2 regions of the Tsukamurella soli genome follow, and region 2 is predicted to be linked to the other one. Evidence: predicted binding sites of a transcription regulator. Region 2 holds the regulator's gene; the other holds the start of a gene.
The links. The regulator LexA, encoded in region 2, represses DNA repair genes until DNA is damaged. The targets are predictions, from matches to a motif close to CGAACANNTGTTCG.

Region 1 (14,754 bases), on a different contig from region 2:
CAGCGTGGTTCCGACAGCCGGGACGGCAGCACTGACGGACGGGATTCACACCAAGCAGATTAACCTGCAGCCACCGCGTTTCCCGCATCGGACACACCGACGGTTGTCGCGCGGCGCCCGACCCCGGTCGCCGGGGAACTAGACTGGTGGCTCCGAACGACACGGCGAGGAGTGATGGACAACAGGCGACGCGCGATGCGCGACCGACGGGACCGCGGGATGCGGGCGCCGCTGATCCCACGCTCGGTACCCGCGTACCGCAGCCGCACCGACGAGTTCGACGAGGTGGTGCTGGACGCCTACGCCGAGATCGACTCGATGTGGCACTCCCGCCTGACGGAGCTGGACATCGCCGTCGACGACGTGCCGGGCATCCTGCCGAAGGACGAGACCGTGACGGTCTGGCCCGACGACGTGGTCGCCGACGGCCCCATCCCCCTGTCCCGCCTGATCCCACCGGGCATCGACAAGCGGGGCAACCACACCCGCGCGCGGCTGGTGCTGTTCCGGCGCCCACTGCTGAAGCGGGCGAAGTCGGACGCCGACCTGATGGAGCTGGTCACGGAGGTCCTGATCCGCCAGATCTCCGACTACCTCGGCGTAACCGAGGAGATCCTCACCGAGGGGCCCGAGGAGCGCTAGCCGGTCCGGCGCGAGGCCGGCGGTGTCGACCCGCACTCGATCCCCACCGTCCGTCGGTCCCCCCAGTGGGAATCCCGTTCCCGACCAAAGGTTCGACCGCCGATGGGGCGGGAGACCGGGAGACCGAAGGTTAGGGAGGACGTCGGGACGCGGGAAGGTACGGGCGGCATCGAGGTCCGGGCCACCCGAGCCACCGTCGCACCGTCGCCTCGCAAGAGCTCCGACATGCCCCGCCGCCGATCCCGTTCCCTACCGAGGATTCGACCCCTGATAGGGGCAGGTACCGGCGAGCGGGAGGACGCCGACCGTGGGATCGTAGGCGATACCGTCGTGGCCCGGCGGAGCGACTCACCGGCAGAGCGCGACCTCGCCTACGAAACCTCAAGCACTACAACCGAGTTCGTCGCGTCCGTACGCTACCTACACGGGCGGCGACGCAAGGTCAGATGATGCCGCGCTTGAGGCGCCGGCGCTCGCGCTCCGACAGCCCTCCCCAGATACCGAAGCGCTCATCCTTCGCGAGAGCGTATTCGAGACATTCGGACCTGACCTCGCAGCCGAGGCAGATGCGCTTCGCCTCGCGGGTCGAGCCCCCCTTCTCGGGGAAGAACGCCTCCGGATCCGTCTGCGCGCACAGCGCGCGGTCCTGCCACTCGTCTTCGACGGCGTCGAACAGCTCGTCGAATCCGGTGGCCACCAAGCTCAGGTGAGCGCGCCGATCCAGCCCCTGCGTCTCCGGGGTGTCACTGCGCCCTGCACCATCGGTGAAGTGTACGAACGGTTCACGATGCTCGTCGGATATCACCGTCCTGCCTCCCTCGTTCGTGTGCAGTCGTGTGGCGGTCGGATGATCGAGAATGTGTCGTCCACGGATCGCAAGATCGCGAATAACACGATTGTGATTACACACGTGAACAGCTTTCAGGTCAAGCCGGAGGGCAAATCCCCCGTATACCACCAGCCGACGGGAACAACGACCCTCGACACGAGCTGGACGTGTAACGCCCATCACACCCGCGCCTGCCGCCCGGTCGCCGGGAATCACCCGTCTCTCCCGACGCGGCCGCTCGGCTAGCCTGTTGCGGTGAAGGTGACTGTTCTGGTCGGAGGCGTGGGCGGCGCCAGATTCCTGCAGGGCGCACGTGAACGGTTCGGCGCCACCCCGTTTCCCGCCCGCGACGCCGACACCGTGGGACCGCACTCGGTGACCGCAGTCGTGAACGTCGGCGACGACGCCTGGATGCACGGCGTTCGCATCTGCCCCGACCTCGACACCTGCATGTACACGCTCGGCGGCGGCATCGACCTCGAGCGCGGCTGGGGGCGTACCGGCGAGACCTGGCACGCCAAGGAGGAACTCGCCGCGTACGGCGCCGACCCCGACTGGTTCGGCCTCGGCGACCGCGACCTCGCGACGCACCTGATCCGCACGCAGATGCTCGCCTCCGGCTATCCCCTGTCGGACGTCACGGCCGCGCTCTGCAACCGGTGGCAGCCGGGCGTGCGGCTGCTGCCCGCCTCCGACACCCGGCACGAGACGCACGTCGTGATCTCCGACGAGGCGGCAGGGGACGGGGCGAGCGAAGCGACGGGGGATGGACTCCGCAAGCGCGCAATCCACTTCGAGGAGTGGTGGGTCCGCTATCGAGCCGATGTGCCCACGTTCGGGTTCGTTCAGGTCGGGACCGGGCAGGGCGACTCCGACGGTGTCCACGCCGCAGGCGCCGGGCGGGCCCAGGCCGGCCCTGGCGTGCTCGAGGCGATCGCGGAGGCCGACGTCGTGTTCCTGGCACCGTCGAACCCGGTGGTGTCGGTGGGCGCGATCCTGTCCGTCGGTGGGATCCGCGCTGCGCTGCGCACCACCTCGGCGAAGGTCGTGGGCGTGTCGCCGGTGATCGGCGGCGCGCCGCTGCGCGGGATGGCCGACCGCTGCCTCGAGGTGATCGGCCTCCAGACGTCCGCTCAGGCGGTCGGCGAGTACTACGGGCCCCGGAGCGGCACCGGGCTGCTGGACGGCTGGCTGGTGGCCGAGGAGGACGCTTCAGTGGCCGTCGAGGGGCTGCCGGTGGCCGCTGTGCCGCTCCTGATGACCACGCCGACACATACCGCGGCGATGATCGACGCGGGGCTGGCGCTGGTGGGACTGGCATGACGGGCCGCTGCGCGCCGGTGGACCACGCGGCGACCCGGCTGGAGATCCTGCCCGTGACCGGCATCGGCGAGATCACCGCGGGCACCGATATCGCCGCAGTCGTCGCCGAGGCCGCGCCGTGGCTCGCCGACGGTGACGTGGTGGTGGCCACCAGCAAGATCTTCTCGAAGGCCGAGGGCCGCGTGCTGCCGGCACCGTCGGACCCCGAGCAGCGGGACGCACTGCGCCGCAGGCTGATCGCCGAGGAGTCCGTGCGCGTGTTGGCGACGCGGGGGCGCACGTGGATCACAGAGAACCGGCTCGGGATCGTGCAGGCCGCGTCGGGGGTGGATGCGTCCAACGTCGCGTCGGACACCGTCGCCCTGCTACCCGAGGACCCGGACGGCAGCGCCGCTGCCATGCGCGCCGGCCTGGCCGAGCGGCTGGGCGTGGACGTGGCCGTGCTGGTCACCGACACCATGGGCCGCGCGTGGCGCAACGGGCAGACGGACGCCGCGATCGGCGCCGCGGGGATGGCCGTGCTGCACGGCTACGCCGGCGCGACCGACGCGTACGGCAACGACCTCGTGGTCACGGAGATCGCCGTCGCCGACGAGCTGGCTGCCGCGGCGGACCTGGTCAAAGGCAAGCTCGGGCAGACCCCCGTGGCTGTGGTGCGCGGCTTCGCGGTGCGGCGGCCTGAGCCGGGTGACCCGGTGGCGACCGCTCGCGGGCTGGTCCGCCCGGGCGAGGATGATCTGTTCCACCTCGGGGTCGACGAGGCGCGCAGGCAGGCGCTGCTGCTGCGCCGTTCGGTACGGGAGTTCGCCGCGGAGCCGGTGCCGGCGGAGCTGGTCACCGACTCGGTCGCCGAGGCGCTGACCGCCCCCGCGCCGCATCACACACACCCGGTGCGGTTCGTGTGGGTCCGCGACGCCGCCCGCCGACGCGCGCTGCTCGACGCCATGCGCGCGCAGTGGGAGGCCGATCTCACGGGTGACGGCCGTACCCCCGAGTCCGTGGCGCGGCGGGTGGCCCGCGGGGGCCTGCTGTACGACGCCCCCGAGCTGATCCTGCCGTTCATGGTGCCCGACGGTGCCCACTCGTACCCGGACGCCGCGCGGACCGCGGCCGAGGAGACGATGTTCACGGTGGCCGTCGGGGCCGCTGTGCAGTCGCTGCTGGTGGCGCTCGCGGTGCGGGGCGTCGGCAGCTGCTGGATCGGGTCGACGATCTTCGCACCGGACGTGGTGCGCGACGTGCTCGACCTGCCCGCCGACTATCGCCCGGCGGGCGCTGTCGCCGTCGGCTACCCGCGCACTCCGGCCTCGCCGCGCGCGCCGCTGGCCCCCGGCGACATGCTGATCGAGAGGTAGCCCGGATGTCCTTCGTCACGCTGCACGCCTCCGCCATCGACGCCCTCGCGCGCTACGACGCCCGCACCGACTCCGACGACGCCCTTCGGCACACCATGCTGGCGTTCCTGGACGCGCAGCCGGACGGGTGCGCGCGGGCCAACGTGCCGGGCCACATCACCGCATCGGTGGTGCTGCTCAACGCCGACCGCACGCACGTGGTGCTCACGCACCACCCACGGGTCGGCGAGTGGCTGCAGCTGGGTGGGCACTGCGAGGACACGGATTCGACGGTGGCGGGCGCGGCCCTGCGGGAGGGCCGCGAGGAGTCGGGGCTCGACGACATCGCGGTCTCGGAGGATCTGCTGACCCTGCACACGCACCCGATCCGATGCTCGCTGGGCGTGCCGACGCGGCACCTGGACCTGCGATTCCTCGCCCTCACCCGCGAGCCCGGGCTGCCGGAGCTGATGGTCAGCGAGGAGTCGAACGACCTGCGCTGGTGGCCCGTCGACGCGCTGCCCGAGTCCGCCGAACGCACGACGGTGGCGCATCAGGTCCGCGCCGCACTGGCCCGGATCTGACGATGTGCCCTCCGGCTCGCTTCGTCGACCCGGAGCGGGAGCTCGACCGGTTGCGGGTGTAGCAACCTGTACGGCTGCACGGACTTCGAGCCGTCGGAGCTCGACTGAGCGGCGACGCGACGGGGCGGGCCCGACACCGTCGGACCCGCCCCGTCACCGTCTGATCAGCCGACCCGGAGGTTCTTCCCGACGGTGACGACACCGCCCGCGGACACGCTGAACCGCTGCCGCTCGCGTTCGAGGTCGACACCGATGATCTCGCCGCGCGCCACGGCGACGTTCTTGTCCAGGATCGCGTGCCGCACAACGGCGCCCGGCTCGATCCGCACGCCCGGCATGAGCACGCTGCCCTCGACGGTCGCGCCGTCGCCGATGTGCACGTTGGCACCGATCACCGAGTTGCGAACGGTCGCCGCCGACACGATGCTGCCCGCGCCCACCATCGACTCCTGCGCGAGGCCGCCCTTGGCGAACTTGGCGGGCGGCAGGTTCTCGTTCTCGCAGCGGATGGGCCACTGGCGGTTGTACAGGTTGAAGATCGGGTACACCGAGACGAGGTCCATGTGCGCCTCGTAGAACGCATCGATGGTGCCGACGTCGCGCCAGTACCCCGCGTCGCGCGGCGTCGCACCCGGCACCTCGTTGTCCTTGAAGTCGTAGACCGCCGCCTCGCCACGTTCGACCAGGGACGGGATGATGTCGCCGCCCATGTCGTGGTCGGAATCGGGGTTCTCCGCGTCGGCGGTGATCGTCTCGACCAGCGTCTTGGTCGAGAACACGTAGTTGCCCATCGACGCGAATGTCATCGTGGGGTCGTCGGCGGTGACCGGCGGCTCGGCGGGCTTCTCCAGGAACCGGGTGATCCGACCGGAGTCATCGGCGTCGATGCAGCCGAAAGCGCTCGCCTCGGCGCGCGGCACCCGGATGCCCGCCACCGTGACACCCGCGCCCGACGCGATGTGTGCCTCGACCATCTGCGACGGGTCCATCCGGTACACGTGGTCTGCGCCGAAGACCACGATGTAATCGGGTGCGTCGTCGTACACCAGGTTCATCGACTGGAAGATCGCGTCGGCGCTGCCCGTGTACCACCGCTTCCCGAGCCGCTGCTGCGCCGGCACGGGCGTGATGTACTCCCCCCGGAACCCGAACATCCGCCAGGTCTGGCTGATGTGCCGGTCCAGTGAGTGCGACTTGTACTGCGTCAGCACGCACAGGCGCTGATACCCGGCGTTCACCAGGTTCGACAGTACGAAGTCGATCAGTCGATACGACCCCCCGAACGGCACCGCGGGCTTCGCCCGGTCTGCTGTCAATGGATACAACCTCTTGCCCTCGCCACCGGCCAGGACCATCCCCAATACTCGCGGCTGGCTCTTCACGTGGACCACGCTAACCCGAAACGGCTCTGGACATCTCGCCTTGCCGCAATTCCTGCGGCCCTGCCCGCGACCGCCTAGCGTTATGCGCATGCGTGTGGCGATGATGACAAGGGAATATCCGCCGGAGGTCTACGGGGGCGCCGGCGTCCACGTGACCGAACTCGTGGCGCGGTTGCGCGCACTGTGCACCGTCGACGTGCACTGCATGGGCGTGCCCCGCCCCGACGAGCCGGACGTGATCGTGTCGACCCCGGATCCAGCACTGGCCGATGCCAATACGGCACTGTCGATGCTCTCGACGGACCTGCGGATGGCGGACGCGGCCGCCGGCGTCGACGTCGCGCACAGCCACACCTGGTACACGGGCCTCGCGGGCCACGTCGCCGCCGAGTTGTACGGCATCCCGCACGTGCTCACCGCACACTCCCTGGAACCACGCCGGCCGTGGAAGGCCGAGCAGCTGGGCGGCGGATACCGGCTCTCGTCCTGGATCGAGAAGAACGCGGTGGAGAACGCCGACGCCGTGATCGCGGTGAGCCGCGGCATGGGCGACGACGTCCTCGCCTGCTACCCGCGGCTCGATCCCTCGCGAGTGCACGTGGTGCGCAACGGCATCGACACCCAGCGGTGGCGGCCGGTGCCGACCTTCGGCCCCGACTCGCCGCTCACCCGGCTGGGCGTCGACCCGGACCGCCCGATCGTGGCGTTCGTCGGCCGCATCACGCGACAGAAGGGCGTGAAGCACCTCGTGGCGGCCGCGCACAGGTTTGCCCCCGAGATCCAGCTGGTGCTGTGCGCGGGTGCGCCGGACACCCCCGAGATCGCCGCCGAGACCGAGGCCGCGGTGGCGGCCCTGTCGCAGTCGCGCACCGGGGTGTTCTGGGTGCAGGACATGCTGCCGACCGAGCAGGTGCGAGAGATCCTCTCCGCCGCAGCGGTGTTCGTCTGTCCCTCGGTCTACGAGCCGCTCGGCATCGTGAACCTCGAGGCGATGGCGTGCGCCACCGCCGTCGTGGCCTCGGACGTGGGTGGCATCCCCGAGGTGGTCGCCGACGGCGTGACCGGCACGCTGGTGCACTACGACGAGGCCGACCCGGCCACGTTCGAGGCCGACCTGGCGGCAGGCGTCAACGCCTTGTGCTCGGATCCCGCGCGCGCCAAGGCATTCGGTGAGGCGGGTCGCATTCGCGCCACGGACGAGTTCTCCTGGGAATCGATCGCGCAACAGACCCTGGAGGTCTACCGGCAGGTGCTGAAGTAGGTCGGGCCCGGGCTTCCCGGTGCGGGAGGCGCATGTGGCCATGGGCCGTCGCTCGCAGTGCGCACTGATGACGCTCGTGCCCGAAACCCTTCGCACCCGCGGAACACCCCGATGATCCGCGAGCCCGATATCGACGTGTGAGCGGCGCGCCCCCACAGAATCGGCGTGGTGCGCCGCTCACGCGTCGATATCGGGCCGTTGCAGAATGCCGACAATCCCGGACAGGAACGCGGATATCGCCGAGCGGGCCGTAGGTTCCTGCCCACGCTGTGACCTCGGACCCACTGAGTGCCCGCTGGGCTGTCGGCGCCCATGTGTTAGGGGACACGCGATGGGGAGCAGGGCATTTCGTGGGCTGGAAGGGGACGGGCGATGACGGCGCGGCGGTCCGACGGACGACTGCGTGCCCGTGCGCCGACTCCTGGCAACCCGACACGACTTCTGCAACAACCCGACTTCGAGCGCACCGCCGACCCCAGGGCGATGTCGCGCCGGATCAGGCGCGGCGGAAAACGCTCACCTGACCCGACGCGGTGACGGCGACCGTCCCGTCGGGCCCGATCAGCCGAGCCGTCGCGGCGCGGCGCGCGTCGGGCGTGGTGTGGTGGGCACTGGGCCCCATCGCGACCAAGTCGTCGACGGCGTCGGCTGCCAGCTCCATGATCCAGTCCAGGCGCTGCCGATCGACCAGCTCGAAGTGGCGCCCCAGTGTCGCGTCCAGCCGCGCCACCTTGCCGTCCTCCACCGAGATCATGCCCAACGGGCCGACCAGCTCGCGCAGGTGCCGCGCCGTGGGCGTCAGCACGACGACCGCGCCGCCCGGCGCCAGCACGCGCGCGAACTCGGTCGCGTTGCGGGGCGCGAACACCGACAGCACGACGGCGACTGCGCCATCGGCTACGGGCAGGCGGTCCCAGCCGTTGGCGACCACCGCGCCCACCCGGGGATCGCGGCGCGCGAGCCGGCGCGCCGCCGGCTTGGACAGGTCCAGCCCGATGCCGACGGTGCCGGGCGCCGCGTCCAACGCGCGGAGCAGATAGCTCCCCTCCCCCGCGCCGCAGTCGAGCACCACGCCGCCACCGTCGACCGCCCCGGCCGTCGCGGCGGCGACCGCGTCGAGAAAGGCGTCGTAGTGCCCGGTGGCGAGGAAGCGGGCGCGGGCGGCGATCATGTCGGCGTCGTCGGCGACGACGGTGGCGCCCCGCCCGCCGAGCAGGCTCACGTAGCCCTGGCGGGCGATGTCGAACGGGTGGCCCGCTTCGCACAGAAGAGCGGCGGCGCCGTCCTCGGTATCCAGTTCGAGCGCGGAACCGCAGTGCGGGCAGGCGAGCGCAGACGTGACGGCTGCGAGGCCGGCCGGGCAGTCAACCACGCGGGCCCACCCGGAAACGAGACATCCCGCGCGAGCGAACTCGCGCGGGATGTAACGATGTAGGAAGAATCGTCACGTCAGGCCGTGACGCCACGCAGTTCCTCGCCGAGCGCGGCTGCTTCGTCCGCGGTGAGCTCCACCACGAGGCGTCCACCGCCCTCGAGCGGCACTCGCATCACGATGCCGCGCCCCTCCTTGGTTGCCTCCAGGGGGCCGTCCCCAGTACGTGGCTTCATCGCCGCCATCCGTTGCTCCCTTCAGATTCGCGCCCGACCACGCCCACCTCACGGTCCGCGCTGGTCGGCTGCCGTTACGATTCTAGCCCGTGCGGCCTGCGTAACGACGTCGTGTCCTCGACTGAAGGTTGAGAGTGGGCCCGGTGGGGCGGGAGCCGCGGCCCCGGCGGGGTCAGTGGGACGCCCGACCACCATCCGCCGCGGCGCCGTCGGGGAGCCCCGCAGCACCGTCGCGAACGCCAGCGGGGGTGTCGGAGACCGGCTCGGCCTCCCCCTCGGCGCGCGCCACCGCGACCTGCGCACGCAGGGCGTCGATCTCCAGAGCCATGCGTTCGAGCGCCCAGTCGACCTCGGCCGGCTTGTAGCCGCGGACCACCTGGGTGAACCGCAGGTCGCGCACATCGTCGGACGTGATGCCAGCGGCGGGCAGCACTGTGGGGGTCGCGTCGGCGGGCAGCGGCGGCGTGTCGTCGCCGCGGCCGAACACGACCACGACCACGCCGTACAGGATCGCGACCACGACCGCCATGCCGACGAGGTACAGCAGGATCACCATGCGACCCATAGTGCCAGCACGACGCCGCCCCGGGCGCATCGGCGTCCGGGGCGGTTCGTGGCAGTCCGGCCGGGGGTCAGCTGGCCTTGCGTACCTGCACCAACGAGTCCACCGGCGGCCGGTCCTCCAGCGAGACCTCTGACGTGACGGGCATGAACTGCCCCTCGACCAGCATGTACTGGGTGATCCCGGTGCCCGAGTCGGCGATGCCGCACCGGCCGAGCATGGTGCCCACGATCTGCCGGCTCATCACGCCGAGCTCGTGCAGCGGACGGTTGCGGTGCGTCCGGACGCCCAGGTTGACCTGGGCGATCCCGGCCACCCCGTAGCGGTCGTAGGCGTCGATCAGCAGCCCTATCTCGACGCCGTAGCCGGGCGCGAACGGCACCGACGACAGCAGTTCTCGGGTGCCCGCGTACTCGCCGCCCAACGGCTGCAGGATCGTTGTCAGCTCGGGCCGCAGCGCGGCCAGCATCGGCCGGGCCACCAGCTCGGTCACGCGTCCGCCGCCGGCGGGGTCCTCGGTGCCACCCACCTTGAGCGGCCGGCGGTAGAACGCCTTGGACAGCTGTACGCCCTCGCACAGCAGCAGCGGGCCGAGCAGCTTGGGCACGAACATCGGGTCGGGGTCGATCAGGTCGGAGTCGACGAACGCGATCAGGTCGCCGGTCGACGCCGCGACGCCGCGCCACAGCACCTCGCCCTTACCGGGAACCGGGGGCAGCCCGGGCACGGCCTCCTCGCGGGTGAAGACGGTGGCGCCCGCGCGGGCGGCCTCCGCCATGGTCCGGTCGGTCGACCCCGAGTCGAGGACGATCAGCTCGTCGACCAGCGTGCCCAGTAGCGGGCGGATCGACGCGACGACCGAGGCGACCGTCTCCTCCTCGTTGAGCGCGGGCAGCACCACCGACACGGTGCGCCCGCGCTTGGCGGCGACCAGGTCGTCCACGTTCCACTGCGGTCGTTCGTAGGTGCGGGTCATGAAGTTCATGCGAGTCCCCTAACCGTGCGGGACGGTGGTCGATGGCCGTCGATCGACGCCACCATCTCCACCACCCGACGCGTTGCGGCCACCTCGTGTACCCGGAACAGCCTGGCGCCCCCGTGGGCCGCCAGTGCCGTCGCGGCGAGGGTGCCTTCCACCCTGTCATCCAGGCCGACACCAAGAGTCTCCCCTATGAAGTCCTTGTTGCTCAGCGCCATGAGCACCGGCCAACCGGTCTTAACAAGAACGTCCACATCGCGTAACAGTGCGAGCCCGTGGTGGGTGTTTTTTCCGAAATCGTGGGTGGGGTCGATCACGATTCCGTCGGCCCGGACACCCGCCGCGAGCGCCCCGTCGGCGGCCCGGGAGAGGTGGTCGCGCACCTGCCCGACGATGTCGGGATAGCGCACGCGGTGCGGCCGCGTGCGCGGCTGGGCGCCGCCGGTGTGCGAACAGACGAGGCCGGCGCCGGTCGCCGCAGCCGCGCGCACGAGGTCCGGGTCGGCGCCGGCCCAGGTGTCGTTGACCAGGTCCGCACCGGCCTCCACGGCCTGCTCGGCGACGCTCGCACGCCACGTGTCCACGCTGATCAGCAGGCCGGGGTGGCGCCGCCGGATCTCGGCGATGAACGGGACGGTGCGGCGGATCTCCTCCTCGGCGTCCACCTCCTGCCCCGGCCCCGCCTTGACGCCCCCGACGTCGATCACGTCTGCGCCCTCGGCCACCGCGGCGTCGACACGCGCCAGCGCGGCGTCGCCGGAGAAGTACGAGCCGCGGTCGTAGAACGAGTCGGGGGTGCGGTTGACGATGGCCATCACGAGCGCCCGGTCCGTTGGGACCGGACGACCGCACAGCGTGGGGCGGGGCCGCAGCGACGGACCGGCGGCCGTCATCCTCGCTATGCCTTCACCGCGGTGGGCACCTTGCCTGCGACCAGCTCGGCGGGATACTCGGGATACGCCGCCACGTAGCCGTCGGTGCCACCGACGTAGACGTACAGCGGGTCGTCGCCGCTGTCGGCGAAGCCCTGCTTGCGCAGGTCGCCCTTGAGGGATTTGAACGTCGAGGTGTGCGCGAGCGAATCGACCAGCCGCACGTACAGCGGGACCGCGTACGACGGCAGGTGCTCGGCCACCTGCGCGCCCAGCGCGGCACCGTCGAACCGCTCGCCGCCGGCGAGCTGCACGGCCGCCATGCCGGCCTTGCCGTCTGCGCCCGGGATCGCGACGCCGTACACGATGGAGCCCTCCACCTGTGGCGATGCGCACAGAACGCTCTCGACCTCGGTGGTGGCCACGTTCTCGCCCTTCCACCGGAAGGTGTCGCCGAGGCGGTCGACGAAGGCGATGTGGAACCAGCCCTGATTGCACACCACGTCGCCGGTGTCGAACCACACGTCGCCGTCTGCGAAGGCGCCCCGCACCAGCTTCTTCTCGTTGGCGTCACCGTCGGTGTAGCCGTCGAAGGGGGCACCCTTGGTGATCTTGGTGAGCAGCAGGCCGTTCTCGCCCTTCTTCACGCGGCGGAGCCGGCCGGCGCTGTCGCGCAGCGGGCCGCCCGTGTCGACGTCGTAGGCGACCACGGCGTGCGGCAGCGGGCACAGTCCCACGGTGCCCTCGAAGTTGAAGACGTTCAGGAACGCGATGTTGGTCTCGCTGGCGGCGTAGAACTCCACCACCCGGTCGATCCCGAAGCGCCGCGTGAACTCCTGCCAGATCTCGGGCCGCATGCCGTTGCCGGTGATCGCCCGGATCGTGTTCGAGCGATCGGTGGGCTTGGGCGGCTGGTTGAGGAGGTATCGGCAGATCTCGCCGATGTAGATGAACATGGTGGCCGAGTTCTGCGCGGCCTCGTCCCAGAACCGCGACGCCGAGAACTTGCGGCCGATCGCCAGCGTGGCGCCGCTGACCAGCACCGATCCTAGCGCGACCAGCGCGGCGTTGTTGTGGTACAGCGGCAGCGCGCAGTACATGACGTCGTCTGAGCGCATGCGCACGCCGGTGGCACCGAAGCCCGACATGCCCTTCAGCCACCGGTAGTGCGTCATGATCGACGCCTTGGGCAGGCCCGTGGTGCCCGAGGTGAACACGTAGAACGCCCTGGTGCTCGCCGGCAAGGTCGCCGTGACCTCGGGGTCGACGGTGGCCGACGGGTCCTGGGCCCGCAGCTCGCGCGCCCGGTCCGCGAGTTCGCGCGCCGTCAGCACCACCCCGTCGGCGGGCGTGTCGGCCGGGTCGAGGGAGTCGAACGCCTCGAGATCCTCGTCGTCGGTGACGATCGTGCCGGTGTCGAGGATCTTCAGGCTGTGCCCGAGGACCGTGCCGCGCTGGTTGTAGTTGACCAGGCCTGCGACGGCACCCAGCTTCACGATGGCGAGCATCACCAGCACCGTGTCGGGGTGGTTGTGCATGACGACGCCGACCACATCGCCCGTCTTCACGCCGCGCTGGGCGAGCACCCGCGCGTAGGTGTTGACGGTGGCGTTCGCCTCGCCGTACCGGATCCCCTCGCCCTGGAAACGCAGGAAGTCCCGCTCGGGGTGCCGCGCCGCGCGGTCCTGGAAGACCTTGCCGATGCTCTGCCGGCTGGTGGGGCGCCGGGTCAGGATCGCCGGGCCCTCTTTGAGCAGGAGCGGGAGGTCGGGGATCAGCCTCGTGGCCCCCACCGCCAGATCCATCACCCCGAAGGTGCGAGTGTCGCTCACGGTCGTGGCCTCACCTCTCGTGCTGTTTCGCATCCACCGTATACGCGACGGACGGCGTCGATCCTACCCGGCGGTAGGGTCAGCCTCGGCGCACGCGGCGACGGCCTCCGGCACCGTCGTCACCCGGTGCAGCGCGCCCAATGCGCGGGCCGAGACGAAGCCGCGGGCGTGCAGCTCGCCCAGCCAGTCCAGCAGCGGCGCGTAGAACCCCTCGTGGTCGAGCAGCACGACCGGCTTGGCGTGCATCCCGATGTATCCGGCGGTCCACGCCTCGAAGAACTCCTCGAGGGTGCCCACCCCGCCGGGCAACACGATGAACGCGTCGGCAGCGTCGTCCATGATCTGCTTCCGCTCGCGCATGGTGTCGGTGACCACCAGCTCGTCGGCGTCGGTGTCGGCCACCTCGCGGTCGACGAGGGCCCTCGGGATCACCCCCAGGGTGTGCGCGCCGCCGGCCCGCGCGCCACGTGCGACCGCACCCATCATCGACACGCGTCCGCCGCCCGAGACCAACGTCATGCCGGCCGCGGCGATCGCGGCGCCCATCCGCTCGGCGAGGTCGAGGTACTCGTCGGGCACGGGTCCCGACGCACAGAAGACCGCCACCGTCCGCGCCCCCGGCCGCTCACGTGCCCCGGCGGTCACTGCGGCTCCGCGGTGAGGTGCCGCGGGTGCAGCAGCTCCTCGCTCGAGCGGGTGATCACCTCGATCACCTCGGCGACGTCGTCCGTGACGTGCAGCAGCTCCACGTCCTCAGGCGAGATCGTCCCGCGGTCGACCAGCGTCCCGCGGATCCAGTCCATCAGCCCGGACCAGTAGGTCGAGCCGAACAGGATGATCGGGAACCGGGTCACCTTGTTGGTCTGCACCAGCGTGAGCGCCTCGAACAGCTCGTCCAGCGTGCCGAAGCCGCCCGGCAGGCACACGAAGGCCTGGGCGTACTTGACGAACATCGTCTTGCGGACGAAGAAGTAGCGGAACTCGATGCCGAGGTCCACCCAATCGTTGAGGCCCTGCTCGAACGGCAACTCGATGCCCAGCCCCACGGACAGCCCGCCGGCCTCCTTCGCACCGCGGTTGGCGGCCTCCATCGCACCCGGGCCGCCGCCCGTGATCACGGCGTACCCCGCCTCCGCGAGGGCACGGCCGAGCGCGACACCCTGGGCGTACTCGGCGGAGTCGGGTTTCAGGCGGGCCGACCCGAAGACGGTGACGGCCTCCTCCAGCTCGGCCAGCGCACCGAAGCCCTCGACGAACTCCGCCTGGATCCGCAGCACCCGCCACGGGTCCTTGTGCAGCCAGTCGCCACCGTCGTCGCTGTTCTCGAGCAGCCGCTGGTCGGTGGTCGAGTTCTCGTAGAACCGGTCGCCCTGGAGGCGGACGGGGCCGCGGTAGCGCCGCCGGACTCCGCGGGACGGCTGCTGGGGGCTGGGGTTCGGTCCGGTCATGGCGCATCAGCCTACTGACCGGCACCCGCCGAGGCGCGCGGGCGCGCTATACCCCGGCTACGCCGGTTCGGCGGACAGGAATCGGCGCAGGGTGTCGG
Region 2 (14,754 bases):
GCGGTCACGATCCGCGATCACGCCCGGCTGTCCGCCCGGCTCAGGCGCGCCGATGCCAAGCAACTCCCCCGGCTCGCCGACGAGATCCGCAGCGCGCAGGCCCGCCTCGCGGCGCGGGCCGCGGCGATCCCGACGATCGACTACCCGGAGGAGCTGCCGGTCAGCGCCCGGCGGGATGAGATCAAGAAGGCGATCGCGGAGAACCAGGTGGTGATCCTGGCGGGTGAGACGGGGTCCGGCAAGACGACGCAGCTGCCCAAGATCTGCCTCGAGCTCGGCCGCGGTGTGCGCGGCATGATCGGCCATACGCAGCCTCGCCGTCTCGCAGCGCGCAGCGTCGCAGAGCGGATCGCCGAGGAGACGCGGACGGAGCTGGGCGACACCGTCGGCTACGCGGTCCGGTTCACCGACCGGGTGGGGCCCACCACCGCGGTGAAGCTGATGACGGACGGCATCCTCCTGCGTGAGCTCACCCGCGATCGGCTGCTGCGCGACTACGACACCCTGATCATCGACGAGGCGCACGAACGCAGCCTCAACATCGATTTCATTCTGGGTTATCTGCGGCAGATCCTGCCGCGCCGGCCCGACCTCAAGGTGATCGTGACCTCGGCGACGATCGAACCCGAGCGCTTCGCCGTGCACTTCGCCGCGCCGGACGGGACACCCGCCCCCGTGATCGAGGTGAGTGGCCGGACGTACCCCGTCGAGGTCCGGTACCGGCCGCTCGACGAGTACGCGGGTCCCGGTGACGACGATGACACGGCTCGCGAGCCGCGCGACCAGGTGACCGCGATCTGCGACGCGGTGGACGAGCTGGCTCGGGAGGCCCCCGGCGATGTGCTGGTGTTCCTGTCCGGCGAGCGCGAGATCCGCGACACCGCCGACGCGCTGTCCGCCCGCCTGCGGCCCGACGTGGAGATCCTCCCCCTGTATGCCCGTCTCTCCGCCGCTGAGCAGCACCGCGTGTTCACGCCGCACGCGGGGCGCCGGATCGTGCTGTCCACCAACGTCGCCGAGACCTCGTTGACGGTGCCGGGCATCAAATATGTGGTCGATCCCGGGACGGCGCGCATCTCCCGGTACTCCGTACGGACCAAGGTGCAGCGCCTGCCGATCGAGCCGATCTCGCAGGCGTCGGCGCGGCAGCGCTCCGGCCGTTGCGGGCGCACCTCAGACGGCATCGCGATCCGGCTCTACGCCGAGGACGACTTCGAGGCACGTCCCGCGTTCACCGACCCGGAGATCCTGCGCACCAATCTGGCGTCGGTGATCCTGTCGATGACGTCGCTCGGCCTGGGCGACGTAGCGGCGTTCCCGTTCGTGCAGCCGCCCGACCCACGGGCGGTGCGTGACGGTGTCGCGCTGCTCGAGGAGCTCGGGGCCCTCGCAGACGCCGACGCCGCGCACCGTTCGCTGACCCCCATCGGGCGCCAGCTGGCCGACCTGCCCGTGGACCCGCGGCTCGCGCGCATGCTGGTCGCCGCCCGCGAGGCAGGGTGCCTGCCGGAGGTGCTGGTCATCGTCGCCGGGCTGTCGATCCAGGACGTGCGAGAGCGGCCCAGCGAGTATCGCCAGGCCGCCGACGAGAAGCACGCCCGGTTCGCGGACCCCGCATCGGACTTCCTCGCGTACGTGAATCTGTGGCGCTACCTCCGCGAGCGTCGGAACGAGCTCAGCTCCAGCGCGTTCCGACGCACGTGCCAGCGGGAGTTCCTGCATTACGTGCGCATCCGGGAGTGGCAGGACCTGCAGGGACAGCTGCGCCAGATCTGCCGGGATCTCGGGTGGACGGTGCCGGAGCTGCCCGAGCCCGATGCCGGCGCCCGCCTGGACGACATCCATCAGGCGCTGCTCGCCGGGCTGCTGTCGCACATCGGTCTGCGCGAGGGCGAGTCCCGCGAGTTCCTCGGGGCGCGGGGCGCGAAGTTCCTGGTGTTCCCCGGTTCGGCGCTGTATCGCAAGCCGCCGCGATTCGTGATGGCGGCCGAGCTGGTGGAGACGTCGCGGCTGTTCGCGCGGACGGTGGGACGCATCGAGCCGGAGTGGGCCGAGAAGATCGCGGGCCCGCTCGCGAAGCACCACTACTCGCAGCCGCACTGGTCGACCAAGCGGGAGGCGGTCCTCGCGCAGGAGCGCGTCACGCTGTACGGCGTCCCACTGATCGCCGATCGAACGGTGAACTACGGGTCGATCGACCCCGTGCTCTCGCGCGACCTGTTCCTGCGGCACGCATTGGTCCAGGGCGAATGGCGCACGCGCCACGCGTTCTTCGCACGCAACCGGGCGCTGCTCGAGGACGCCGAGTACCTCGAGGACAAGGCGCGGCGGCGCGACATCGTGGTCGACGAGGACGCGCTGTACGACTTCTACGAGCGGCGCGTGCCCGACGACATCGTGTCGGCGGCGCACTTCGACCGCTGGTGGAAGAAGGCGGGCCGCGCGGACCCGGCGCTGCTGGACTTCACCGAGGAGACCGTCCTCACCGACAACGCCGACGACGTGACCGCGGAGGCGTACCCGACGGCGTGGTTGCAGGGGCGCATCGAGGTCCCGCTGAAGTACCGGTTCGAGCCGGGGGCCGCGGACGACGGGGTCACCGCCGAGATCCCGGTCCGCGACCTCGCGTCGGTGCGGGCGGACGGGTTCGACTGGCTGGTACCCGCGATGCGCGACGAGCTCGCCACCGGACTGATCAAGACGCTGCCCAAGCAACTGCGGCGCGAGGTGGTACCGGCGCCCGACTTCGCTGCCGCCGCGATGGCACGACTCGCGGCGCGCAGCGAGCCGCTGGCCGACGGTCTCGCGCGCGAGCTGACACAGCTGTCCGGGACAGTGATTCGGCCGGGGGACTTCCGGCCCGCCGAGCTCCCCGAGCACCTGCGGGTCACGTTCCGGGTGGTGGACGAGAGGGGCAAGGTCCTCGCCGAGGGCAAGGACCTCGACGCACTCAAGCGCAGGCTGGGCCGGGAGGTCCAGAAGGATCTGTCACGGCGGACGTCGAGATTCGAACGGCCACCCGCCACCACGTGGACCGCCGAGACCCTCGGCGACGTCCCGCGCCGGGTGGAGACACAGGTCGACGGGCGGACGGTCGAGGGGTTCGGCGCGCTGTACGCCACCGCCGACGGTGCCGGCGTGCGCATCGTGGCCACCGAGGCCGCGCAGCGCGCGTCGACCGCTGCCGGGCTGGACCGGCTGCTCGAGGTCGCTCTGCCCGCCGCCCCGAAATCGGCACTCCGCACACTCGGGCCCAAGCAGCGGATCGCCCTGTCGCAGGGCCCGTACCGGACGCCCGAGGAGCTCCTCGCCGACTGCCGCCGACGCGCGATCACCGACCTACGTGCCACCGCGCCACTCGCGTGGACGCCCGCCGAGTTCACCGAGCTCGCCGCGACCGTCCGCGCGCGACTAGGCGAGACGCAGCTCGAGTACCTCACGTGCGCGGCTGACGCGATCGCCGCGGCCACCGACGCGCGGGGCCGCATCGCCTCGATCAAGAACGGCGCACCCGCCCGCGACGCTGCCGACGATGTCGCCGAACAGCTCGACAGCCTGCTACTGCCGGGGTTCGTCGCCGCCACCGCGGGGACACACCTGCGGCGGATGCCGAGGTACGCACGCGGGGCCGACCTGCGCCTCGCCGCACTCCCGGGGTCGCTCGATCGCGACGACCGCGGCCTCGTCGTACTCGACCGGATCTACGCAGCGCTCGGGGCCCGCCTCGACGCCCTACCCGAGAGCCGCCGCGACGCCCTGCACGAGCACGTGCACTGGCTGATCGAGGAGCTGCGCATCAGCCTGTTCGCCCAGTCGCTCGGCACCGCCGGATCGGTGTCGGAGAAACGCATCCTGGCGGTGATCGCCGAGGCCGCCTGAGTGTGGCCCCGCACCGCCTCGAACTGCCCCTCGTCAGGCTCGGGTGGCGCGGTTCGCGCGATCGCGCTGAAGCGCCTGGATAGCCGCCTCGAAGTCCTCGATCGTGGTGAAGTCCTGGTAGACCGACGCGAACCGCAGATACGCGACCTCGTCGAGGTCCCGCAGCGGACCGAGAATCGCGAGCCCCACCTCGTGGGACGGGACCTCCGCTGCGCCGCTCGACCGCACCGCGTCCTCCACCTGCTGCGCGAGGCGCTGCAACGCCGCCTCCGAGACGTCGCGTCCCTGGCACGCACGGCGTACGCCCTTCATCACCTTCTCGCGGCTGAACGGCTCGGTGACGCCGTTACGTTTCACCACTGCCAGGACCGCGCTCTCGACCGTCGTGAACCGGCGCCCGCAGTTCGCACACGAACGGCGGCGGCGGATCCCCTGACCGTCGTCGAACACGCGGGAATCGACCACACGGGTGTCCTCGTTCCTGCAAAACGGACAATGCATGCGCTCACCCTCACCGTCGGCCTCGGGCCGCCGCCGGTGCGGCACCACGGCGGTGGCACGGCGCGGGCCGAGTGTCGGGCTCGAGGATACTCGCCCCGGAAACGGTAGGACCGTCGAGCAATCCGCGTGCGCGGTACCGACGACGAGCTGTAGACGACGCTCCCCGACCGGGCGCACGCCTGCCGCGACCCGGCCTCCGAACCATCCCATGCCTCGTGCCTCCGTCATCTCTGTTCTCCCGTCTGCTCGGATCGGACCTAGTACCGCGGGACGACGAGCGTCTGGCCGGCGATGACGTGACCGTCGGCGATACCGTTGATCTCGGCGATCTCCTGCGCGACGGCCGACGCCGGGTGCCCGCCGGCCACAGCGCGGGCGACGTCGGGGAGCGTCTCGCCCGCGCGCACCGTCACGAGCGACGTCTGGTCACGGATCGCGGGGTCCGCTGCGGCGACCTGCCCCCGCGCCACCGTCTCGCCCGCACCGGCCAGGCCCGCGAGACCCACCAGTCCGAGCGCGAGCAGCAGTGCCGCAACGCCGACCGTCACGCACACCCGCACCGAAGGCTGCCCGCGGCGCGCACATCCGCCCGCCCGCGATACCCGCCGCCGCTGCCGTGCGCGCCGCTCAGCCGAGCGTGCCAGCCGTTCGACTCGAACTCCGCGCTCGGCTCGCCAACCCGCGATCGCGGCATCCCGATCGCACCGGTCAGGCGTTCGACCTGTCTCGACGGACAGCTGTTTCGCACCGGTGGACGAAGACACGGTGCCGACAGCTTCCCCACGACGGGACTGCTCTGCCCGCGCTTGCGCCAGGCGCGGGGACATCGCCCGGCTCCGTGCGGGGGCACGGCGCGGATCCCTCAGCGGAAGATCATTGATGTGCTCCTGAACTGCAGCGATGCCGGTGCGATCGATGGTGGTGGTCATGCTCGTCCTCCTGCCGGATGGGTGGTTCCTTGCGGTCATGCAGTCGTTCTACCCGCACCCACCGACAAGTTTCGGTGGACCGCTCGACCGCTACCGCGAACCCGGATGCGATCTCGCCCCGATGTTCGAAGGAATGTCTGTTCGATATCTACCACAGGTCGAGGGTTTCCGGAAGACACGCGCGGAAATTTCTCGAACAGATGTTTGTCACGGTCCGGATGTTCGGCTACAGTGAGATCGACAGCACAGGGGTGTGAGACCGCGAGAAGGTGGCCCTCAAGCCCAGGACATGCGACCCAAGAGGAGGGGAATCCCATGCAGGACGGGGAGGACGACGTGAGCGAGATCGAGACCCCGAAGCAGCGGTATCGAGGCGGCCGCCGCGCGGTCGACGCCGACGGACCGGTGTCCGAGGACCACCTGACCCGCCGGCAGAAGCAGGTGCTCACCGTGATCCGCAAGTCGGTCCGCGAGCGCGGCTACCCGCCGAGCATCCGCGAGATCGGTGATGCCGTCGGTCTCACGTCGACGTCGTCCGTCGCGCACCAGCTGCGCACGCTCGAGCGGCTCGGCTTCCTGCAGCGCGATGCCAACCGTCCGCGGGCGGTGAACGTCCACGGCGCCGAGGAACGCACCGCCAAGGTGATCCAGAAGGTGATGGAGGACGACACCCGGATGCCGGAGCCGGCATTCGTGCCCGTGCTCGGCCGGATCGCCGCGGGGGGGCCCATTCTCGCCGAAGAGGCGGTCGAGGAGATCTTCCCGTTGCCGCGCGAGCTCGTCGGCGAGGGGTCGCTGTTCCTGCTCAGGGTGGTCGGCGAGTCGATGGTCGACGCCGCGATCTGCGACGGCGACTGGGTCGTCGTACGCCAGCAGTCGGTGGCGGACAACGGCGACATCGTGGCCGCCATGCTCGACGGCGAGGCCACGGTGAAGACCTTCCGGCGCACGGGGCGGGACGTGTGGCTGATGCCGCACAACCCGGCGTTCGATCCGATCCACGGCAACGATGCGGTGATCCTCGGCAAGATCGTGGCGGTCATGCGCCGGATCTGACCGGGCCTTGTCCGGTGGCCCGTAGCGCGGCGCGTCGGATCACCCGCCGTGCGCCGTGGCCGCCCACCCCCGAGGTGACCACGCACGCCGCGGCGCCGAGCACAAGCCCGACGACGGCGCCGAGGCTGGGGCGGGTACCGAACATGGCGTACGTCATGAGCGCGGTCACCGACGGAATCACCGCGAAGACCGACGCCGCCGCGACCGCTCCCGCCTGGGCGATCGCGCGGACGTAGAGGGTGGTCGCGACCAGCGAGCTGAGCACGACCATCGCGGCGAGGACCTCGACGGCGCGGACAGGGTGCGGCACCGCCAGGCCGGTCGCGATCGCAGCAATCCCGGCCGGTAGCGCGGAGGACATGAGGCCGACAGCGTTGAGGGTGATCGGGTCCGCCCCACGGCAGAACCGCTGCTGGTAGAGGCCGCCGGAGACCAGGCCGGCGAGCCCGAGCAGCGTGAAGCCGATACCGGCGCCGGCATGAGTGAGGTGGCCGACCGCCGACCAGCAGGCCGCCACGACGGCGGCGAGACCGAGGGCAGCTGCGACCACCTTACGGCCGGTCAGCTTCTCCGCCAACGTGATCCGCGCAGCGAGGGTGGTGACTACCGGGTTCACGGCGATCACGAGCGCCGCGACGGCCGGGGGGACTCCCGCGGTGAGTCCGAGGTACAGCCCCATGAACTGGCCGGCCTGGCCCAGCAGGCCGGCGACCACGGCATGCCGGAGCGCCGCTCCGCACGGCCACCGCCGCCCCGTCGCCCGCACCACGACGGCCATCGCGATGCCGGACAGGCCGAATCGTAGGAACACCAGCAGCATCGGGCTCATCGCGGCGACCCCTAATGCGCCGAGCGGGTAGCCGAATGCCCACAGCAGGATGAGCGGGACTGCGACGACAGGTGAAAGTCTCATGCCCCGATCGTGTCGCCCGATCCCGCTGTCGTCCAACGACGATCTGCGATCACGATCAATCGCGGATATCAATCGATCGAATCGGTACATCGGTCGCTCCGATGGGTGATACTGGTGGCTGTGAGCGATCCCGTGCTCGATATCCTCCCCCTGCGCAGCGTCGTGGCTGTGGCCCGCTGCGGCGGCGTGCACCGCGCCGCGGCGACTCTGCACCTGACCCAGTCCACGGTGAGCGCGCACCTGCGCCGGATCGAGAAGGAGACCGGAGCGGCGGTCGTGGCCAAGGCGGGGCGCGGTATCCGGTTCACCGAGCACGGCGAGCGCCTGCTCGCCGCTGCGGAGCGGATCCTGGCCGCACACGACGAGGCCGTGAGCACGCTTGTTGCACCGTCACGCAAGACGCTCGTCGTGGCCACCATCGAGCACGGTGCCGACCACCTGATCCCAGTGCTCAGCAACCTGCTCAGCGAACTGCCCGGCGGCTACAGCGCGCAGTTCCGCCTGGACCGCAGCGCGTACGTCGCCGACGCGATCGGCGCGGGGGCGGCGGACGTGGCGGTGTTCCTCGCACCCGCCGGGCATCCGGATGCGGTGGGGACGCTACCGCTGTGCTGGTACGCCGCAAAGGATTTCGTCGCCGGTGCCGGCCCGTTGCCCATCATCGTCTTCGACGCGCCGTGCGTGCTCCGCGCGCCCGCCACGGGCGCGGCGCACGCTCTGCCCGGCGGTGCCACTGTGGTCGCCGAGGCGGCCAACCTCGCAGGACTGTACGCGGCCACACGGTCGGGCCTAGGCGTGACGCTGCTGCCCGAGATCGACGCCGTCGACGGGATACGCCCCATGGACGGACTTCCGGCACCCGCACCACTGGCGCTGGCCGTGTCGTTCTCGGAGCGGGTGCCCGAGCGGGTCCGGCGCGCCGTCCGCCGGGACGTGGCAGCCCTCGCCGAGCCCTGACGCCGGCACCTCTACCCACGGCGCAGCTTCGTCAGACGGCGAACGGCTCCAGCGCACCGGCTACAGCACTGGGGACCCGCGCGGTGACTCGCGTGCCGTCGGGCTCGTGCTCGGTGGACACCACGGCCCCCGCGGCGTGCAGCCGCGCGAGTACGTCGCCGCGGTCGTAGGGCACGCGGATCACCACGTCCACGTCGTCGGCGGTCAGCAACTCGGTCATGCGCGCACGCAGCGCGTCGATGCCGTCACCCGTCTGGGCCGAGACGAACACCGCGTCGGGCAGAGCGTGCCGCAGCTGGGTGAGCACTGTCGGGTCGGCGGCATCGATCTTGTTGATCACGAGCAGCTCGCGAGGCAGGGCGTGGTCCTGCTCACCGGCGACGTCGCGGAGCACCTCGCGGACCGCGGCGATCTGCTGCTCGGGCATCGGGTCGGAGCCGTCCACCACATGCAGCAGCAGGTCGGCGTCCACGACCTCCTCGAGCGTCGACCGGAACGCCTCGACCAGCTGCGTGGGCAGGTGCCGCACGAAGCCGACGGTGTCGGTGAACACCACGTCGCGGCCGTCGTCGAGGCGCGCCTGGCGGGTGGTGGGGTCGAGGGTCGCGAACAGCGCGTTCTGGACCAGCACCCCGGCGTCCGTGAGCGCGTTGAGCAGGCTCGACTTGCCGGCGTTGGTGTATCCGGCGATGGCGACGGCGGGCACCCGGTTGCGGCGCCGCTGGCCGCGCTTGGTCTCGCGCGCCTGCTTCATGCCGCGGATCTCCTTGCGCAGCTTGGCCATCCGCTCACGGATCCGGCGTCGGTCGGTCTCGATCTTGGTCTCGCCGGGCCCGCGCAGGCCCACGCCGCCGTTGCTGCCAGCGCGGCCGCCGGCCTGCCGCGACAGCGCCTCGCCCCAACCACGCAGCCGGGGCAGCATGTACTCCATCTGCGCCAGGGTGACCTGCGCCTTACCCTCCCGCGACGTGGCGTGTTGGGCGAAGATGTCGAGGATCAACGCGGTTCGATCGATCACTTTGACCCGCACGACCTTCTCCAGGGCGTTCAGCTGCGCCGGCGTCAACTCGCCATCGCAGATCACGGTGTCTGCGCCCGTCGCGAGCACGACCTCGCGCAGCTCGTGTGCCTTACCCGAACCGATGTAGGTGGACGGGTCGGGCCGGTCGCGGCGCTGGATCAGGCCGTCCAGGACGATCGACCCGGCGGTCTCCGCGAGCGCGGCGAGCTCTGCCAGCGAGGAGTCCGCCTGCGCCGCGGATCCCTCGGTCCAGACGCCGACCAGCACGACCTGTTCGAGGCGCAGCTGCCGGTACTCGACCTCCGTGACGTCGTCGAGTTCGGTGGACAGGCCGCCTACACGGCGCAGCGAGGACCTCTCTTCGAGCTGCAGCTCGCCGATGGTCGGCGCGGACTCCGCGGGCTCCCAGCCCAGCGGGTCGATGCGGTGTACAGCAGGTACGGAGTCCGCCGTTGCGGCGGTGTGTGCTTCAGTCATTCTGACGACCAGTGTGGCACGACCCGGCGCCGCAGGTCATCTCGATTTCCCCGGCGGGCACCGAACCGGCGTCATGCCTGGTGGCGCACCAGACCTGCGGCGCGGATGGTGCCTGCCGCGACCAAGCGGCTGGGCCCGCGCAGCGCGGCACCGTCCGGCCCGACGGTGACGGTGACCTCGCCACCCGGCACGCACACCTCGACGACCCCCTCGGCCCGCCCGGCCGCCCGCAGCGCCGCGACGGCAGCGGCGACGGTCCCGGTGCCGCACGACCGCGTCTCCCCTGATCCCCGCTCGTGCACCCGCATCCGGACGGACCCACCGAATCGATGCCCGGTCGCCCTGTTCGCGCCGGTGAGCTCGGTGAGGATCTCGACGTTGGTCCCCGCAGGGAACATCGCGGTGTCGAACGACGGCGGAGCGGCCACGTCGAGGTCCGCCAGCTCCTGCTCGGTGAGTCCCGGGACCACGCACGCGAGGTGCGGATTGCCCACGTCGACGGCGATGCCCGCGAACTCCCGGCCGCCGACGGTGGCGGTGGACTCACCGAACACCCGCGCGCGTCCCATGTCGACCTCGACGTCGGCAGCGGCGGTGTCGGCCGCGTGTACCACCACCCGTCGTCCCCCGGCGCGCGAGCCCACCGTGAACTCGCGGTAGGGCTGCAGCCCCGACGTGACGAGGTAGTGCGCGAACACCCGGACGCCGTTGCCACACATCTCGGCGATCGACCCGTCGGCGTTCCGGTAGTCCATGAACCAGTCCTCGGGCCCCACCCCCGCGGGCGCCGCAGCCAGCACACCGGCGTCGACGAGCTCGGCCGTCCGGGCGACGCGCAGGACCCCGTCGGCGCCGATGCCCGCACGCCGGTCGCACAGGGCCGCGACGAGGGTCCCGGTCAGGTCGATGTCCACCCCGGTGTCGGGCAGGATCACGAAGTCGTTCTCGGTGCCGTGTCCCTTGACGAAGTCCGTCGGTTCGCCGCTCATCCGGCCGAGTCTAGCGATCCACGTACGCAGCCAGCGCCGCAGCGGCGACGTCGGGCCGAGCCGCGTCGAGCCACACGACCCGGTGGTCGCGGCGGAACCACGAGCGCTGCCGCCGCACGTACCGGCGGGTGCCCACGAAGGTCGACTCGCGGGCCTCGTCGAGTGTGCAGCGGCCGTCGAGCAGGTCGAGGATCTGGGCGTAGCCGATGGCGCGGGACGCGGTCACCCCCTCGCGCAGTCCGCGGCCGACCAACCCCGTCACCTCCTCGACGAGGCCCGCCGCGAACATCAGATCGGTGCGACGCGCGATCCGCTCGTCGAGTTCGCCGGTGTCCCGGTCGAGCGCGACGACCGCTGTGTCCCAGCGGGGCGCCCCGATCCGGGGCGCCGATGCGGCGAACGGTTCGCCGGTCAGCGTGACCACCTCGAGTGCGCGGACGATGCGCCGCCCGTCGGCGGGTCCGATGGCCGCCGCCGCAGCCGGATCGACCGCCGCCAGCTCGACGTGCAGCGCCGCCGGACCGATCTCGGCAAGTCGGGCCTCGAAACGCCCACGGACCTGCGGATCCGTGGCGGGGAACCGCCAATCGTCGAGCAGAGCCTGGTAGTACATCATCGACCCGCCGACGATGACCGGCGTACGCCCGGCGGCCCGCAGGCGCTCCACATCGGCGCGGGCCCGCGCCTGGTACCCGGCGACGGTGGCGGTCTCCGTGACGTCGAGGACATCTATCTGGTGGTGCGGGATGCCGCGGCGCTCGGCGACCGGCAGCTTGGCCGTGCCGATGTCCATGCCGCGGTACATCTGCATCGCGTCGATGTTGACGATCTCGCCGCCGAGGGCGGCCGCCAGGTCGAGGGCCAGGTCGGACTTTCCGGTCGCGGTGGGCCCGACGACCGCGATGGGACGCGGCCCGGGGGCGGGAACAGCGAACGAGCCGGTCACGGGGCCTCAGCCGTGGCGACCAGGTACCCGACGCCGAACGGCGCGCCCCGGTAGAGCTCGGTCACCGCGCGGCCGCGACACGCCTCGGCCGCGGCGTCCCACGTGGGCAGGACGCTCCCGACCGGTCCCAGACCGTCGACGACGGAGGCCACCAGGGCGTCGAACACCGCGACGTCCTCGGGCCGATGACCGCCCGGCGCGCGGGGCGTCAGCGTAATGGGCCCGTCGAGGACGAAGACGACGCCGTCCGGGCCCCCGCCGCGACCCACCAACTGCGGTGCCCGCTCCGGCGTGGCGACAGCGCCGCGCAGCCACGCCGCGACCAGCAGCGGCGTGGGCCAGCCGGGCGTCGCGGTGGCCGGATCCGACGGTGCCGGACCCGCGAGCGCCACGGGCACGGGCGCTCCGAACCCCGCGAACGTCCCGACCGTGCCCGGCGCAGCACCGGCGACGTCGTCCGTGCTCGCCGGCTCATCCGTGCCGGGCCGATCTCCACCCCCGTCCGCGACGACCACCCAGCGCAGCGCGCGGGCGGCCAACCAGCGGGCGGCGTCGACCGCTGCGGCCCGCACGGCGTCGGCATCCGGGTCGCCCGGCACGCCTGCCAGCTCGGGGACCAGCAGCGGGGACCCCGGCACCACGATCACCGGCAGGTGCGCAGCGGCGGGGCCGGCGGAATGGTCGTCCACGATCGAAGAACACTAATCGATCGCCCCCGGCTCGCCCACAGAGTGCGCTACCACCCGGCTCCAGGATCGGGGTCCGGATCGCCACCGCGCAGCGCGAAGAGTGCTTCAATGGGAACGACCAGTGCCCGCCTCCTGCGGGACGCATCAGGCAGCCGTGACGCGCGGCGCGAACGAGGGAGCCCTACGTGACCGATCCCAACCAGTCGGCGGAGACCGCCGACCACACTCCCCCGCCAGCCCCGACCCAGGCATCCTCGCCGCCCGACACCGCCGCCCCGTCCGGCGCCGCCGCCCCGGCTGACACCGCGACGCCCGCGCCCCCGTCGGCCAACGGTTCGGTGCCGCCGACCCGGCCGTTCGCCCGGCCTGTGCCGAAGCCGCACGCCGGACCCAAACCGCACCCCGGACCCAAGCCCCACCCTGGACCCAGGCCCCATCCCGGCGCCAAGCCCGCCGCCGCGCACCCCGTGCACCCGATGTCGGCACCGTCGGACCCGACGAAGTTCGGACGCGTCGACGACGACGGCACCGTGTACGTGATCACCTCGGCCGGCGAACGCGCCGTCGGGTCGTGGCAGGCCGGTGAGTCCGCCGAGGGCCTTGCGCATTACGGCCGTAAGTACGACGAGCTGGCCACCGAGGTCGAGGTGCTCGAGGAGCGCCTCGCGACCGGCGCCGGCGACCCCAAGAAGACCCGGGCCGCCGCGCAGCTCATCGCCGACGCACTGCCGACGGCCGCGGTGGTGGGCGACCTCGACACACTGGCCGCGCGTGTCGGCGCCCTGCTCACCGGCGCCGACACGGCTATCGTCACCGCGTCCGCCGACCGCGAGCAGCGCCGCGCCGAGGCCCTCGCCCACAAGGAGGCCCTCGCCGCCGAGGCCGAGCAGATCGCCGCCGAGTCCATCCAGTGGAAGGCCGCGGGTGATCGCATGCGCGCGCTACTCGAGGAGTGGAAGACCGTCAAAGGCCTCGACCGCAAGACCGACGACGCGCTGTGGAAGCGCTACTCGAAGGCCCGGGAGGCGTTCAACAAGCGCCGCGGCGCGCACTTCGCCGAGCTGGACCGCGAGCGGGCCGGGGCCAAGTCGCGCAAGGAGGAGCTGATCGCCGAGGCAGAGGCGATCAAGAACGAGACGACGTGGGGCGAGACGTCGGCCAAGTTCCGCGACCTGCTGGTCCAGTGGAAGGCGGCAGGGCGCGCCCCGCGGGACACCGACGACGCCCTGTGGGCACGGTTCAAGGCTGTGCAGGACGAGTTCTTCGCCGCCCGCAACGCCGCCGCCGGTGAGCGCGACGCCGAGTTCTCCGAGAACGGCCGCCGCAAGCAGGCGCTACTCGACGAGTACGGCCCGCGGATCGACCCGGCGGCCAACCTCGGCGCGGCGAAGGCGGCCCTGCGGGAACTGCAGGACAGGTGGGAGCAGGTGGGCAAGGTCCCGCGCGAGCAGATGGCGGCGCTCGAGGCCGGGATCCGCGCCCTGGAGAAGAAGGTCAAGTCCGCCGACGACAGCCAGTGGCGGCGCTCGGACCCGGAGGCCACGGCACGCGCCGCGCAGTTCCGTGCCCGCGTCGCCCAGTTCGAGGAGCAGGCGGAGAAGGCCGAGAGCGCCGGCCGCACCAAGGACGCCGTGCGGCTGCGCGAACAGGCGCAGCAGTGGCGGGAGTGGGCCGACGCCGCGGAGACGGCGATCGAGGACCGGTAAGGGCCGGGGGCGGCCGAGGTCAGCCGCGCGGCCGGGTGTGGTCCGGATCGGTGAAGCGGCGGAACGCGTCGTCACCGAACTCGCGGGCGGTCTCCCGGCGCTCGGCCTCGACCGCCTTTTGGAAAGCCGTCCGAACCCACACCAGCCTGACCCACAGCACGGTGAGCACGATCAGGGCGATCCAGCCCAGGATCAGGCCCACGCCCGCGCCCGACGGTGGCTCGCCGTGCAGACCCGGCGTCTGCCGCGACCACACGGACAGCAGCCCGAACACGCTGCCCACCGCGCTCCCCGCCGCGGCCAGCAGTGCGACCACCCAGCGGCGGGTGAGAACGGCCGCGCCCGAGGCGATCACCCCGAACAGCAGCGACATCCACACGAACACCTTCGAGGTGATCACGATCGACAGCATCGACCCTGGGCCGTGGCCCGTGAGGATCTGCAGACCCGTCACCTTGCCGGTATGCGGCAGGAACAGGGCGCCTCCGACGACGATGATGCACGCCGCCACCGCGATCAGGCGTGGCCCCGGCTCGATCTGGGCCGCGAGGCGGCGCTCGGTGTCGTCGACCTCGCGACGCAGGTCGTCGAGGTCGGCCTGCGTGCGCGGCCCCTCCGGCTCGATCGGCTGGCCCGCGTGGCTCGGGTTGTGGTCGGTGCTCATAGTGCTGATTCTCCTCTGTTCACGCAG

Region 1: the regulator LexA is predicted to act here: its motif matches at 1,483-1,496, upstream of cofD (2-phospho-L-lactate transferase).

The regions. Positions count from the first base shown of each region.
Region 1 covers NZ_BAABFR010000073.1:8,879-23,632, reverse strand. Annotated here, with positions in the region: gene ABD908_RS19050 (DUF3499 domain-containing protein) at 1-49, opposite strand, end outside; gene ABD908_RS19045 (metallopeptidase family protein) at 175-642, shown strand; gene ABD908_RS19040 (WhiB family transcriptional regulator) at 1,085-1,348, opposite strand; gene cofD (2-phospho-L-lactate transferase) at 1,727-2,794, shown strand; gene ABD908_RS19030 (coenzyme F420-0:L-glutamate ligase) at 2,791-4,149, shown strand; gene ABD908_RS19025 (NUDIX hydrolase) at 4,155-4,712, shown strand; gene glgC (glucose-1-phosphate adenylyltransferase) at 4,877-6,094, opposite strand; gene glgA (glycogen synthase) at 6,183-7,355, shown strand; gene ABD908_RS19010 (putative RNA methyltransferase) at 7,852-8,727, opposite strand; gene ABD908_RS19005 (DUF3117 domain-containing protein) at 8,805-8,972, opposite strand; gene ABD908_RS19000 (DivIVA domain-containing protein) at 9,136-9,519, opposite strand; gene ABD908_RS18995 (glucosyl-3-phosphoglycerate synthase) at 9,596-10,510, opposite strand; gene folP (dihydropteroate synthase) at 10,507-11,397, opposite strand; gene ABD908_RS18985 (long-chain-acyl-CoA synthetase) at 11,403-13,208, opposite strand; gene ABD908_RS18980 (LOG family protein) at 13,272-13,853, opposite strand; gene ABD908_RS18975 (LOG family protein) at 13,850-14,656, opposite strand; gene dapE (succinyl-diaminopimelate desuccinylase) at 14,714-14,754, opposite strand, start outside.
Region 2 covers NZ_BAABFR010000031.1:12,321-27,074, forward strand. Annotated here, with positions in the region: gene hrpA (ATP-dependent RNA helicase HrpA) at 1-3,879, shown strand, start outside; gene nrdR (transcriptional regulator NrdR) at 3,913-4,380, opposite strand; gene ABD908_RS11715 (LysM peptidoglycan-binding domain-containing protein) at 4,638-4,928, opposite strand; gene lexA (transcriptional repressor LexA) at 5,625-6,365, shown strand; gene ABD908_RS11725 (DMT family transporter) at 6,349-7,278, opposite strand; gene ABD908_RS11730 (LysR family transcriptional regulator) at 7,399-8,235, shown strand; gene hflX (GTPase HflX) at 8,267-9,733, opposite strand; gene dapF (diaminopimelate epimerase) at 9,805-10,722, opposite strand; gene miaA (tRNA (adenosine(37)-N6)-dimethylallyltransferase MiaA) at 10,733-11,668, opposite strand; gene ABD908_RS11750 (hypothetical protein) at 11,665-12,357, opposite strand; gene ABD908_RS11755 (DUF349 domain-containing protein) at 12,696-14,063, shown strand; gene ABD908_RS11760 (Rv2732c family membrane protein) at 14,083-14,727, opposite strand.